3 regions of the Micromonospora xinjiangensis genome follow, and region 2 is predicted to be linked to each of the others. Evidence: riboswitches for the same ligand, from Rfam matches in the RefSeq annotation. Region 2 holds a riboswitch; each other region holds the start of a gene.
What was found. A riboswitch is a leader RNA that binds a small molecule or an ion and turns the genes downstream of it on or off. The one in region 2 is predicted to bind cobalamin.
Positions count from the first base shown of each region.

Region 1: another riboswitch for cobalamin. It lies ahead of cobN (cobaltochelatase subunit CobN); the one in region 2 lies ahead of SM573_RS23515 (ABC transporter substrate-binding protein).
Region 3: another riboswitch for cobalamin. It lies ahead of SM573_RS14345 (ABC transporter substrate-binding protein); the one in region 2 lies ahead of SM573_RS23515 (ABC transporter substrate-binding protein).

Region 1 is NZ_JAXCFO010000006.1:122,013-126,736, forward strand. It holds gene cobN (cobaltochelatase subunit CobN) at 1-3,189, opposite strand, end outside; cobalamin riboswitch at 3,508-3,684, opposite strand; gene SM573_RS22075 (MBL fold metallo-hydrolase) at 3,826-4,533, shown strand; gene SM573_RS22080 (hypothetical protein) at 4,569-4,724, opposite strand, start outside.
Region 2 is NZ_JAXCFO010000006.1:453,127-457,850, reverse strand. It holds gene SM573_RS23525 (ABC transporter permease) at 1-777, opposite strand, end outside; gene SM573_RS23520 (ABC transporter substrate-binding protein) at 774-2,372, opposite strand; cobalamin riboswitch at 2,618-2,801, shown strand; gene SM573_RS23515 (ABC transporter substrate-binding protein) at 2,831-3,847, shown strand; gene SM573_RS23510 (FecCD family ABC transporter permease) at 3,925-4,724, shown strand, end outside.
Region 3 is NZ_JAXCFO010000003.1:516,331-521,054, forward strand. It holds gene SM573_RS14335 (C39 family peptidase) at 1-718, opposite strand, end outside; gene SM573_RS14340 (M14 family metallopeptidase) at 930-2,804, shown strand; cobalamin riboswitch at 2,950-3,077, shown strand; gene SM573_RS14345 (ABC transporter substrate-binding protein) at 3,158-4,096, shown strand; gene SM573_RS14350 (FecCD family ABC transporter permease) at 4,227-4,724, shown strand, end outside.

The DNA.
Region 1 (4,724 bases), 330 kb from region 2:
CACGATGTCGTGCTCGCGGGTGTCCTGGTTCTTCACGGCCACGGCGATGCGGGCGAAGGAGCGTTCCATGTCGGCCCGCGCCTCCCGACCGTCCAGGCCGCGGCCGTACGCGTAGCCGCCCCACACCGCGTACACCTCGGCCAGGTCGGCGTCGCTGCGCCAGTTCCGGGCGTCGATCAGCGGGAGCAGACCGGCCCCGTACGCCCCCGGCTTCGAACCGAAGATCCGGGCGGTGGCCCGCCGCTCGTCGCCGTGTTCGGCCAGGTCGGCGGCGACGTGGGCGCGGACGAAGTTCCGCTCGTGCGGCTCGTCGAGGGCGGCCACCTGCCGGACCGCGTCGTCGAGCAGGGCCACCACGTGCGGGAAGGCGTCCCGGAAGAAGCCCGAGATCCGCACGGTGACGTCGATGCGGGGGCGGCCCAGCTCGGCGAGGGGCACCACCTCGACGCCGGTGACCCGGCGGGAGCGGTCGTCCCAGGTGGGCCGGCAGCCGATCAGCGCGAGCACCTCGGCGATGTCGTCGCCCTGGGTACGCATCGCGCTGGTGCCCCAGACGGTGAGCCCGACCGAGCGCGGGTACTCACCGGTGTCGGCGAGGTGCCGGGCCACCAGCGAGTCGGCCAGCGCCGCGCCCACGTCCCACGCGTTGCGGCTGGGGATCGCCTTCGGGTCGACGGAGTAGAAGTTGCGGCCGGTCGGGAGGACGTTGACCAGGCCCCGGGTCGGCGAGCCGGACGGGCCGGGCGGCACGAACCGGCCGTCCAGCGCGGCCAGCGTGTGCGCCAGCTCGTCGGTCGTGCGGTCCAGCCGCGGCACCAGCTCGCTCGCGGCGAAACGCAGCAGCGCGCCCACGTCCGGCACCTCCCGGCCGATCACCTCGGCGACCACCGCGTCGGCCTTGCCGGCGTCCCAGCCGAGGGTCTCCATCCCGACGACCAGCCGCCGGGCCAGGGCCTCGATCAGGTCGACGGCGTCGGCGGCGGTGGTGGCCGGCCCGTCCACGGCGTCGGTCAGCGCGGCGGGGAGGGCCAGCCGCTCACCGGGCGCGGCGAGCAGCGTCGCCTCGTCCAGCCCGTAGCCGGCGGCGAGGGCCTGCCGCAGCCCCGGCAGTGCGCGGGCGCCGCCCCAGACCTGCGGGGCGCGCAGCACGGCGAGCACGAGGTTGACGCGGGCGTCATCGGCGGGCGCGGCGGCGAGCACGTGCAGGCCGTCGCGGATCTGCACGTCCTTGACCTCGCACAGGTAGCCGTCGAGGTGCAGCACGAAGTCGTCGAAGTCCTCGGCGGTCGGCATCTGCTCGGTGTGCAGGTCGTGGTGCAGCTCGGCGGCGCGCACGAGGTCCCAGATCTGCGCCCGCACGGTCGGCACCTTGGCCGGGTCGAGGGCCTGCACGGTCGCGTACTCGTCGAGCAGCTGCTCCAGCTTGGCCAGGTCGCCGTACGTCTCGGCCCGGGCCATCGGCGGCACCAGGTGGTCGACGACCACGGCGTGCGCCCGGCGCTTGGCCTGCGTGCCCTCACCGGGGTCGTTGACGATGAACGGGTAGACCAGCGGCAGGTCACCGAGGACGGCGTCCGGGGCGCAGTCGGCGGCGAGGCCGAGGCCCTTGCCGGGCAACCACTCCAGCGTCCCGTGCTTGCCGAGGTGCACCACCGCGTCGGCGCCGAACCCACCGTCGGCGGGCGGGGCGGCGAGCCACCGGTACGCGGCCAGGTAGTGGTGGCTGGGTGGCAGGTCGGGGTCGTGGTAGATGGCGATGGGGTTCTCGCCGAAGCCGCGCGGCGGCTGGATGAGCAGCACCACGTTGCCGAACCGCAGGCCGGCCAGCACGATGTCGCCGCCGTCGGTGTAGAGCTCGCCGGGCGGCTCGCCCCAGTGGGCGCGCATCCGCTCGCGCAGCGGTGCGGGCACCTGCGCGAACCAGCGCCGGTAGACCTGGCCGGGCACCCGCGCCTCGGCGGCGGCGAGCTGCTCCGGGGTGAGCCACTCGACGTCGTGGCCACCGGCGGCGATCAGCGCGTGGATCAGCGCGTCCCCGTCGTCCGGCGGCGGCGCGTCGCCCAGGTCGTAGCCGGCGTCCGCGAGCGCGGCGAGCAGCCGCACCGCCGAGGCGGGGGTGTCCAGGCCGACGGCGTTGCCGACCCGGGAGTGCTTCGTCGGGTACGAGCTGAGCACGATCGCGAGCCGCTTCTCGGCGTTCGGCAGGCGCCGCAGCCGGGCCTGGCGCACCGCGATGCCGGCGACGCGGGCGGCGCGCTCCGGGTCGGCCGCGTAGACGGAGAGGCCGTCGCTGTCGATCTGCTTGAACGAGAACGGCACCGTGATGATCCGGCCGTCGAACTCGGGGACGGCCACCTGCATGGCGGCGTCCAGCGGGGTGAGGCCCGCGTCCGAGCCGGCCCACTGCTCGCGGGTGCTGGTCAGCAGGAGCGCCTGGATCACGGGCACGTCGAGCGAGGCCAGCGCGCCGACGTCCCAGGCGTCCTCGTCGCCGCCCGCGGACGCGTCGGCAGCCACCGCGCCGCCGGCCGCGAGCACCGTGACCAGCAACGCGTCGCAGCGGGAGAGCAGCTCCATGGGGCCGGCGTCGGCGGCCAGGCCACGCAACGATCCACAGTAGACGGGCAGCGGGTCGCCGCCGGCCGCCGTCACCGCGTCGGCGAGGGTGTCGACGAAGGCCGTGTTCCCGGCGAGCGCGTGCGCCCGGTAGAAGACGATGCCGACCGTGGGCCGCCGCGGGTCCGCCGTCGCGGCCGCCGGCCGCTCACCGTGCACGCCGTACGCCGGGGTGGGGGCGGGCGGGGCGAAGCCCTCGCCGGTGAGCAGCACCGTGTCGGAGAGGAACCGGGCCAGCTGGGCGAGGTTCTCCGGGCCACCCTCGACGAGGTACGCCAGCGCCTGCGTGGCCACCCCGACGGGCACGGTGGACGCCGCCATCAGCTCCGCGTCCGGCGTGGGCTCGCCGCTCAGCACGACCGTCGGCACGCCGGAGGCGAGCACGGTGGCGAGCCCGTCCGGCCACGCCGGCCGGCCGCCCAGCAGGCGTACGACGGCGACGTCCACGCCGTCGAGCAGCGCGGGCACGGCGTCGGCGTCGAGGCGGACCGGGTTCGCCAGCCGGTAGTCGGCACCGCTGGCCCGGGCGGCCAGCAGGTCGGTGTCGGAGGTGGAGAGCAGCAGGGTACGCACGGGGTGGCTCCGGGAGGTGACGCCCGGGTCGCCGCACGGGCGGCCGGGCGGAAGGGGGCGGGTGGCGCGGGCCTCGGCAGAGGCGACCGTCACCGGGGCGGAGCCGACGCGTCGGCCGCGACCCCGGCGCCGGCCGGTCGGCGCGGGGTCAGCGGGTGCGGCCGGGCCCGACGCCGGTCGGAGGTCCGAAGTGGCCGGTCGGGGTGCTGGTGCGGGAAGCGCGGCGGGGGGCGCTGGTGAGCGCGGGCCGGTCGCGGCGATCGCCGGCGGCAGGGTGGACGCGGTGCGTCATCGGGTCCTCCTCGGGTGTCCACGCCCTGGGGTCACATCCCGACGGCCGAAGTATCCTGGCTCCCGGATCGACGCTCACCCCCGGCCTTCCAACCACGCACGCGCGGCCGTGACTCGCGAGGGGGGATCGCTCCCCGGTGACAGTGGCGGGACCGCGCCGGAATCGCACCGGCTTCCTTCACTGCCGTCAGGCCGCGAATGCTGCCACACCCGTCGACCGCGGGTCAACGCGGCCCCGGCCGCGACGACGCTGGTCACGCGGGATCGTCGGTGGCGACCACTAGGATCGACCGCCGGACGATCGAGCGTCCACGAGCGATCCGGAAGGGGCCGGCCATCATTCCCATGCGGTTCCACCATCTCGCCGGCCGCGTCTGGCTCTGCCCCGGTGATCCCGACCCGGCGGCCGTCCAGGCCGGTGTCGCGGTGGTCGTCGACGAGCGCGGCAGTGTGCTGGTCGACGCGGGGCAGAGCCCCGCGCACGCCCGCGAGATCCGGGCGGCGCTGCACGCCGCCGGGCTGCCCGACCCGCGTTGGCTGGTCTACACGCACCACCACTGGGACCACGTCTGGGGCGCCTGCGCCTGGCCGGACGTCGAGATCGTGGGGCACGCCTCCGGCCGGGAGCTGCTGCGGGCCGAGGCGGCCCGGCCGTGGAGCCACCGCTACCTGCGCGAGCAGGTCCACGCCAACCCGCGGCTCGCTCCGAGCTTCCGCGCCCGGGCGTTCGCCGTCGACTCGTGGGACGACTTCGCGGTGCTGCCACCCACCCGGACGTTCACCGACGCGCTCGAGCTACCGGTCGGGGTGGCGCTGCGGCACGTCGGCGGCGGCCACGCTCCCGACTCGACCGTGGTGCTGGTGCCGGACTCCGGCGTCATGCTGCTCGGCGACTGCTTCTACCCGCCCCCGCTCCACCTGCGCCGACCCGACGACGGCCCCGACCTCGCGCTGGTCCGCCGGCTGCTCGACGACGGCTACGACTGGTACGTCTCCAGCCACGGCGAGCCGATGACCCGGGCGCAGGCGCGGGCGGCGGTGGAAGCGGGCTGACGGTCGGGCGCGGGGGCCGGGCCGGGTGGCGAGGGTCAGCGGGCGCGGCGCTCCGGGTGCGCCCGGTTCCAGGCGCGCATCCGCTCCGGGTAGCCCGTGCGGGCCGCCTCGTACAGCGGGACGGCGTGCCGGCGCGCGAGGGCGGCGGCCGTCCGGGGTGAGCCGGTGCGGCGGCGGATCCACTCCCCGTC
Region 2 (4,724 bases):
GAACGGCAGCAGCGCGGTGCGCAGCGCGTGCCCGAACAGGACGGTCCGCCCGGGCAGCCCGCGGGCCCGCGCGGCGAGCACGTGGTCGTCGCGCAGGCTGTCGGCCACCGCGTCGCGGACGAACAGCAGGAACCACGGCGCCTGGGACACCGCGAGCACCCCGACCGGCAGGATCAGGTGGTGTGCCACGTCCGACCAGGACGTGCCGGTCGCCGTGACGTCGGTGAGCCCGCCCGCCGGCAGCCACCCGAGCGCCAGCGCGAACACGGCTATCGCCGCGAGGCCGAGCCAGAAGACCGGCATCGACTCGACGGCGTAGGCCGCCGTCCGCAGGGCGCGGTCGAACAGGCCACCCCGGCGGTACGCGGCCAGCGCCCCCAGCAGCAGGCTCGCGACCAGGACCACGGCGAGCGTGACCCCGATCAGCAGCAGCGTCCAGCCGGCCCGCGCGCCGAGCACCGAGGCGACCGGCTCGTGCCGGCTGGTCGACCAGCCCAGGTCGCCCCGGAGCAGGTTGCCGATCCAGCGCAGGTACTGCACCGGCAGCGGGTCGTCGACGCCCCAGTTGGCACGGATCTGCGCGAGGTTCTCCTCGCTGGTGGTGAACGCCGCGGCGCCCGCGTACTGCTTGGCGGGGTCGACGGGCGACGCGGCGCCGAGGGCGAACATCCCGACACTGGTCGCGGCGAGCACCGGCACGGCCACCAGGAGCCGGCGGCGGACCACCGCGCCCGCCCCGGCCAGCCGCCGGCGGCGTGCCGGCGTCGTCGCGGTCACGCGCGCGTCCAGGTGTCGATGTTCCACCAGAGGCTGTTGGCCGCGCCGTGCTCGTGTGGTTCGACCCGGGGGCTCACGCCCCGGACCGAGGACTTCAGCACGTAGGTGTGCCGCAGGTAGGTGAGGAACAGCCACGGGACGTCGGCGGCGAGCTGCTTCTGGAACCGCGCGTACGCGGCCTTGCGGCGCGCGGGATCGGCCTGGTCGCGGCCCTCCTGGAGGGCCTGGTCCACGATCCCGGAGCGGTACGAGCCGGGGTTGAAGTAGCCCTGCCCGGCGAAGCGCGAGCCGAAGAGCTTGTACGACACGAAGTCCGGGTCGTACGGCGTGCCGTAGCCCATGAGCAGGGCGTCGGAGGCCATGCGCTTGTCGATCGCGTCCCAGGTCAGCCCCTCGGGCGTCACCTCGATGCCGACCTTCTTCGCGTCGGCGGTCACGGCCAGGGCCAGGTCCTTGCGCAGCGTGTCGCTCGCCGGGTACATCAGGGTGAACCGGGCCGGGTGGCCGTCCTTGGCGCGCACCCCGTCGCGGCCGGGCGTCCAGCCCGCCGCGTCGAGGATCGCCGCCGCGCCCGCCGGGTCGGCGGTGGGCCGTCCGACGATCGACGGTTCGGCGAACTCGGACGTCGGCGGCACCGGGCCGAACGCCGGGTCGCCGGCGCCGCCGAGGATGCCGGCCACCATCGCGGACCTGTCGACGGCCAGGTTGAGCGCCCGGCGGACCGCCGGGTCGGCGAGGACGGGGTTGCCCATCGGCAGCATCACGCCCCGGTAGTCGGCGGTCGGCACCCGCTCGACCCGGTAGGCGCCGTCCGGCTCGAAGCCGGCGGCGAGCTTCGGCGGCAGCTCCGCCGCGTCGAACTCGCCGGCCCGCATCCGCTGGGCGCGGACGTTGTCGTCCTCGACGAACGCGACCACCACCCGGTCGTTCTTCGGCCGGCCGGCGAAGTAGCGCTCGTTGGCCGTGAGCACCAACCGGTCGCCCGGCGTCCAGGACTCGACGCGGTAGGGGCCGGTCCCGACGGGCTTCCGGTTGAACGCCGCGGTGTTGATGTCCTGCCCGCTCAGGAGCTTGGCCGGCACGATGCCGAGGGTGAGGCGCTGGAGGAACGGCGCGTACGGGTAGCGCAGCCGGAACACGACGGTGCTCGGGTCGGGCGCGGTGACCGACTCCACCATGTCCAGGTCGGACCGGAGCGTCGAGTCGACCTTCGGGTCCAGCACCGCCCGGTAGGTGAAGACGACGTCCTGCGCGGTCACCTCGCCGCCGTCGTGGAACACCACGCCGTCGCGGAGCCGGGCGGTCACCGTGCGGCCGTCCGGCGACACCGTCGGCAGGTCCGCGGCCAGGCCCGCGACGAGCCGGTTGCCGGCGTCCCGGGCGACGAGCCCGTCGAAGATCAGCGAGGCGCCGTCGACGCCGTAGTTGAGGACCGGGTTCAACGTGTCCGGCTCGCCGGCGGTGGCCACCACCAACGTCGCGCGCCCGGCCGTGCCGCCGGGGGCCGTCGGGGCCGAACAGCCGGCCAGGGCGAGCAGACCGGTCGCCGCGGTGATCGCCGCGAGACGCCGGAGAGTCGTACGTGTCCGGATCACGGAAGGGCTCCTCAGGGCGCGGGAGTGGGGGAGGGCGGCACGGGACGCACCGCCGGTCCGTTGGTGATCACGGTGGCACAATTGCCAAGAGTTGGCAATTACCAACATGGTGCATCACGGTGTTCCCGGCCGCCGCTCGACCGCCCGCGTCCGCTCCCGCCGCGGCGCCGGCCCACGCCCGGCCGCCCGGGTTCCGCGAGCGACCGCATGGCGTTCGTCACCGTGACTTTCGCGCCGGCCTGTGGCTAAGGTGTCGCTGCCGTGGTGTTCGGGAAGCCGGTGCGATGCCGGCGCGGCCCTCGCCACTGTGATCGGGAAGTCCGCGGCCCTCGTCGTGCAGAGGTCACTGGGTGGGAAACCGCCCGGGAAGGCCGGCCACGGACGGCACCTCCCGTCAGCCAGGAGACCGGCCACGGCACTGTGACGACCCGTCCACGAGGTGCTGGAAGGCGGTCCCGATGCGCACGCGCGCTCTGCGGCCCACCCTGTCCCGGCGCGTTGCCGCGCCCCTGTCCGTCCTCCTTGTCCTGCTCGCCGGCTGCGCCGCGGGCGGAGAACCCGCCACGGCCCCCGCGGGCCCCACCGCGGGCGTCACGCTGACCAACTGCGGGACCCCGGTCACCGTGGCCGACCCGCCGAAGCGGGCCGTGACCCTCAACCAGCCCGCCACCGAGATCGTGCTGGCGCTCGGCCTGGCCGACCGCATGGCCGGTACGGCCTACCTGGACGACGCCGTCCTGCCCGAGTACGCCGCCGCGTACGCCTCGGTGCCCGTGCTCTCCGACGCCTACCCGTCGAAGGAGAAGCTGCTCGAAACGGAGCCCGACTTCGTCTACGCCTCCTTCGTGAGCGGCTTCGGTGACGAGGGCGTCGGTGACCGGGGCGACCTCGCGGGACTCGGCATCGGCACGTACGTGTCACCGGCGGGCTGCGCGAAGGAGCACCGACCGGCGAAGCTGACGGTCGACGACGTCTTCGGCGAGATCCGGGACATCGGCGCGATCTTCGGGGTGCCGGACCGGGCCGACAGGCTGATCGCCGAACAGCGGTCCCGCGTCGCGGCGGCCGCCGCCGGTGCCGCAGCCGGCCGGGACGCCTCCGTCCTCTGGTGGGACGCCGGCACGGACGCCCCGAGCGTGGGAGCGTGCTGCGGCAGCCCTCACATGATCATGTCAGCGGTCGGCGTCACGAACGCCTTCGCCGACCTCTCCGGCAGCTGGGCCGACGCCAGTTGGGAGGCGGTCGTCGACCGCGCCCCCGACGTCGTCGTCCTGGTCGACGCGAGCTGGGACGCGGCCGCCGCGAAGAAGACCTTCCTCACCGGGCACCCCACCCTCAGGCACCTCCCCGCGGTCGCCGGGCAACGGTTCGTCGTCATCCCCTTCTCGTCCACCGCCGCCGGGATCCGCGCCGTGCTCGGGATCGAGACGCTCGCCGCCGGCGTCGCGGCCGGATCCCCCCGGGTGGACCGCTGACCACCGTCACCGACCGGCGACCCCGGCGCACCATCCGGCCGGTACGCCCGCCCGGCCCGGCCATCCTGCTCGTCGCGTTGCTGGCCGCGCTGATCGCCTCCGTCGGCGCGGCCGTCACCGTCGGCCCGGCCGACATCTCCGTACGGACGGCGTGGACGGTCGTCGCCGACCGCCTCGGCCTGGCGCACGGCGACGTGCCGCTGCTGCGCGAGCACATCGTGTGGCAGCTCCGGCTGCCGAGGGTGCTCGCCGCCGCGCTGGTCGGTGCGGGGCTGGCCGCCGTCGGCGCGGTGATGCAGACCGTCACCCGCAACCCGCTGGCCGACCCGTACCTGCTCGGGGTCTCCTCCGGCGCGTCGCTGGGCGCCGTCGCGGTGCTCGTCGTCGGTGTCGGCGGTGGCGTCGCCACGCTGACCGGGGGCGCCTTCGCCGGCGCGCTCGCCGCGTTCACCGTCGTGGTGCTGGTGGCCGGCCGGCGGGCCGCCCTCAGCCCCACGAGAGTGGTGCTGGCCGGGGTCGCGGTCGCGCAGCTGTGCGCCGCGGCGACCTCGTTCGCCATCATCTGGGTCGCCGACCCGCACGCCACCCAGAGCATCACCTTCTGGCTCTCCGGCTCCCTGGCCCGCGCCGACTGGGCCGCCCTGACGTGGGCCGCACCGGTGCTGGCCGCCGTGCTCACCCTCGCGGCGGTGCACGCCCGCACGCTCAACGCGTTCGCCTTCGGCGACGACGCCGCCGCGGCCCTCGGCGTCCCCGTCGCGCGGGTCCGGTGGCTGCTGCTGGTCGCCACCGCGCTGCTCACCGCGGCGCTGGTCGCGGTCAGCGGCGCGATCGGCTTCGTCGGGCTGATCCTGCCGCACGGGGTGCGGTTCCTCAC
Region 3 (4,724 bases), on a different contig from region 2:
CGCCCCAGGCGATGTGCCCGGCGCTCGGCGTGACGGTGAACCGGTCGGGCACGTTCGAGCTCATGGCGCCGACCATGTGCACGACCGGCGCGGCCTGCTGCCCGGGGGCCCGGTAGAGGGTCACCCGCAGCTGGTACGACCGCAGCAGCACTCCGGCCGCCGCGTCGTCGATGCTGAACGTGTCGGTCCAGATCGTCGACCACGGGTCGCCCTGGCGGTTGACGGTGGACCGCTTGACGTCCGCGTCGCCGGAGGCCCAGCGCCCCATCACGTACCACGGGGTCTTGTCACCGGTGTTGTAGGCGCCCTGGAGCTCCACCTGGATCCAGGTGCCGGCGGGCGTCTTCGCGTTCCAGGAGGCGACCAGCTCGGTGGCGTCGAAGCCGACCGCGGTGACCGGCGAGGTCCAGGTGGCGTACTCCCAGGTGCGGGTGGTGCCGGTGTGCGGGTCGGTGAAGGCCGTGGTGCCGGCCGGCCGGGCCAGGGTCAGCCCGGGGCGGGCGCCGGGCACGGCCCGGGTGCCGGTGTGGGTGCCTCGCCGCCAGTCCGGGTAGCGGGACCACTCCTGGAACGTGATCTGCTCGTCGTGGCTGACCGGCCCGGCGGTGGTCTGGTTTACCGCGACGGGGGCCGCCGCGTACGCGGGTACGGCGGTGCCGAGGAGGGTGAGCGCGGTGACGCCGGCGAGGGCGGCCACGCTCAGGCGTGATCTGGCCATGGGTGCTCCGCGGGTCTGGAGTAGGGCATCGTCGCCGGTCAGTGTCGCGCTTGCAGGGAAGTTTCGCCATATCTAGATGGATGGAAAATCATTGCCGGGATGATGATCCGCCTGGCATGGAAGAGGAAGTGATTCATATTGATATGACCATGCGACGGGTGATGGAGTGTGCTCCACCGAGCGGGATCTCCCGCCATCGAGGAGGTTGTCCATGGCCTTCCGTTCACCCCTCCGTCTCCGCCGTGCCCTGGCGCTCGCCGTCGCCGCCGGGCTGGGCCTCGTCACCGTCACCACCGGGCACGTCGCCGCCCGACCCGGCCCGGAGCCCGGCGCTTCGGCCGCCGCCGAGTACCGGGTGCTCGGACCACGTACCCTCGCCGACCGCAACGCGGTGGCCCGCACCGGCGCGGCCATCGACTACAGCGAGCACGGCGTGCTGCACGTCTCGGCCACGACGGCCGAGGCCGCGGCGATCACTCGCCTCGGCTTCCGCCTGGAACGGGTCAGCGCACCGCCGTCCACCGATCACGGCGACGGTCACGTGGGCACGTTCGCCTTCCCGCCCGCCGACTCGAACTACCACGACTACGCCGAGCTGACCGCCGTCGTGAACCAGGTCGTCTCGGACCACCCGACCATCGCTCGCAAGCTCAGCATCGGCAGCTCGTACGAGGGTCGCGACCTCATGGCGGTGAAGATCTCCGACAACGTCGCCGCCGACGAGAACGAACCGGAGATCCTCTTCAACGCCCAGCAGCACGCCCGTGAGCACCTGACCGTCGAGATGGCGATCTACCTGCTCAACCTCTTCACGGACGGCTACGGCAGCGACTCCCGGATCACCAACATCGTCAACGGCCGGGAGATCTGGATCGTGCCCACGGTCAACCCGGACGGCAGCGAGTACGACATCGCCACCGGGTCCTACCGCTCCTGGCGCAAGAACCGGCAGCCGAACAGCGGATCGTCGTACGTCGGCACCGACCTCAACCGCAACTGGAGCTACCAGTGGGGCTGCTGCGGCGGCTCGTCCGGCTCGACATCGTCGGAGACCTACCGGGGCCCGTCGGCCTTCTCCGCCCCCGAGACGCAGGCGCTGCGCAACTTCGTGAACAGTCGGGTGGTCGGCGGCGTCCAGCAGATCAAGGCCAACATCGACTTCCACACGTACTCGCAGCTCGTGCTCTGGCCCTTCGGCTACACCACCGCCAACACGCCGAGCGGGATGACCGCCGACCAGTACAACACCTTCGCCACCATCGGCCAGCAGATGGCGGCCACCAACGGCTACACCCCCGAGCAGTCCAGCGACCTCTACATCGCCGATGGCACCAGCATCGACTGGATGTGGGCGGCGCACGGCATCTGGGCGTACACCTTCGAGATGTACCCGGGCTCCGCCTCCGGCGGCGGGTTCTACCCGCCCGACGAGGTGATCCCGGCGCAGACCTCCCGCAACCGGGAGGCGGTGCTGATGCTCAGCGAGTACGCCGACTGCCCGTACCGGGCGATCGGCAAGCAGGCGCAGTACTGCGGCGGCGGTGGCGGCACGACGGTGTGGTCGGACACCTTCGAGACCGCGACCGGCTGGACGATCAACCCGTCCGGCACCGACACGGCGACCGCCGGGGCCTGGGAGCGGGGCGCCGCCCAGGCGACCACGTCCAGCGGGGCCAAGCAGCTCACCCCGTACGCCGGCGGCAACGACCTGGTCACCGGGCGGCTGGCCGGCACCGGGGCCGGTGACTACGACCTCGACGGCGGGGTGACCAGCGCGCAGTCGCCCGCGGTGGCGCTGCCGTCGAGCGGCACGCTGACCCTCTCACTGGCCTGGTATCTCGCGCACGGCTCGAACTCCTCGTCGGCCGACTACCTCCGCGTCAGCGTGGTGCACGGCGGCGGCACCACCACGCTGCTCAACCAGGCCGGCGCAGCGGCCAACCGCAACGGCTCCTGGGCGGTCTCGACCCTCAACCTGACCCCGTACGCCGGGCAGACGGTGCGGATCCTCGTGCAGGCGGCGGACGCCTCCGGCGCGAGCCTGGTCGAGGCGGCTGTGGACAACATCACCATCACCGCCTCCTGAGCCGGTGGGGCCCCGTCCCGCCCCCGGCGGGGCCCCACCACGCGGTTCGATCAGGACATACCGGTAACCAGGCACGGGACCGGCGGGGCCGTACCGTCGACCGCCGTCGATCGGCCTCTTGATCAGTCAGCCTCCTGGAGGGGTGCGCTACCGTCTTACCGACCGTTCCACAGCGAAGCCGGTGCGAATCCGGCGCTGTCCCGCAACTGTGATGTCCCGCCGGCCCACCGGCGGTGAACGAGCCAGGTCGCCTGCGGACGGTCGCGACCCGCGCTCTCGAGGAAGGGCGCCTCGCGGACGGGCGCCTGTCCCTGTCGGCGAAGCACCACGCTCCTCGACCGACAGGAGGACCGATGTCCAGACGTACCCCCCGGCTGCTCGCCGCGACCCTCGCGGTCGCCGCGCTCGCCCTCGGCGCCTGCGCCGAGAAGGCCGACGACTCGCCCGCCGCCGGCGGCACCGGCCAGCCCACCGCCGCCTTCCCGGCCACGGTCGGCAACATCACCCTCGACAAGCGCCCCGAGAAGATCGTCTCGCTCTCGCCGAGCGCCACCGAGATGCTGTACGCCATCGGCGCCGGGCCGCAGGTCATCGCGGTCGACGACAACTCCGACTACCCGGCGGAGGCGCCGAAGACGGACCTGTCCGGCTTCCAGCCGAACGCGGAGGCCATCGCCGGCCGCAACCCCGACCTGGTCGTGATCTCGGACGACCGCAACAAGGTGGTCGACCAGCTCGGCAAGCTGAAGATCCCGGTGCTGGTGACCCCCGCGGCGACCACCCTCGACGACACGTACCGGCAGATCACCGACCTGGGCACCCTCACCGGCCATGCCACCGAGGCGGCCGACGTGACCCGGCGGATGCGCGACGACATCACCAAGCTGGTCAAGGACCTGCCGCAGCGGTCGGAGAAGCTCACCTTCTACCACGAGCTGAATCCGCAGCTGTACAGCGCGACCAGCAAGACCTTCATCGGCTCGCTCTACGCGATGGCCGGACTGGAGAACATCGCGGACCCGGCCGACGCCGAGGGCAAGAACGGCGGCTACCCGCAGCTCTCCCAGGAGGTCATCGTCAAGGCCGACCCGGACTTCATCTTCCTGGCCGACACGAAGTGCTGCCAGCAGAGCCCCGACACGGTCAAGGCGCGCAGCGGCTGGTCCGGGCTGACCGCGGTGAAGAACAACCAGGTGGTCGCGCTCGACGACAGCGTCGCCTCGCGCTGGGGGCCGCGCGTGGTGGACCTGCTGCGGGCGATCGTGGACGCGGTCGCCAAGGTGCCCGCGTGACGGACCGCCGCCGGTGACCAGGGTCCTTCCCGTGACCCCCGCGGCGCCGCCCGCCCGGCCGGCCGGGACGCCCTCCGCGTCCCGGCCGGTCGGCCTGCGCCCGATCTGGCTGGCCGCCGGGGTGGCCGCGATGCTCGTCGCGCTGGTGGCCGGGGTGTCGCTCGGCCCGGTCACCCTGCCTCCGGGCAGCGTCGCCGCCGAGCTGCTCAACCTGCTTCCCGGCGTGCACCTGGAGAGCGGGCTCACCGAGCGGGAGATCGCCATCGTGACCGAGCTGCGGCTGCCCCGGGCGGTGCTCGGCCTGCTCGTCGGCGGGACGCTGGCCCTCGCCGGCGGCTGCTACCAGGGCGCGTTCCGCAACCCACTGGCCGACCCCTACCTGCTCGGCGTGGCGCCCGGGGCGGGGCTCGCGGTGACCGCCGTGATCGCCCTCGGCGGCGCCGGTGCCGGCGGTGCCCTCACCGACCTTCCGCTGACCATCCCGCTCGCCGCGTTCGTCGGCTCGTTGGCGGCGGTCGCGTTGACCTACCTCATCGGGGCGGCGGGCGGCCGGAGCCGCTCACCCGCGATGCTGATCCTGGCCGGGGTGGCGGTGTCCGCGTTCCTCTCCGCCGGCCAGACCTACCTG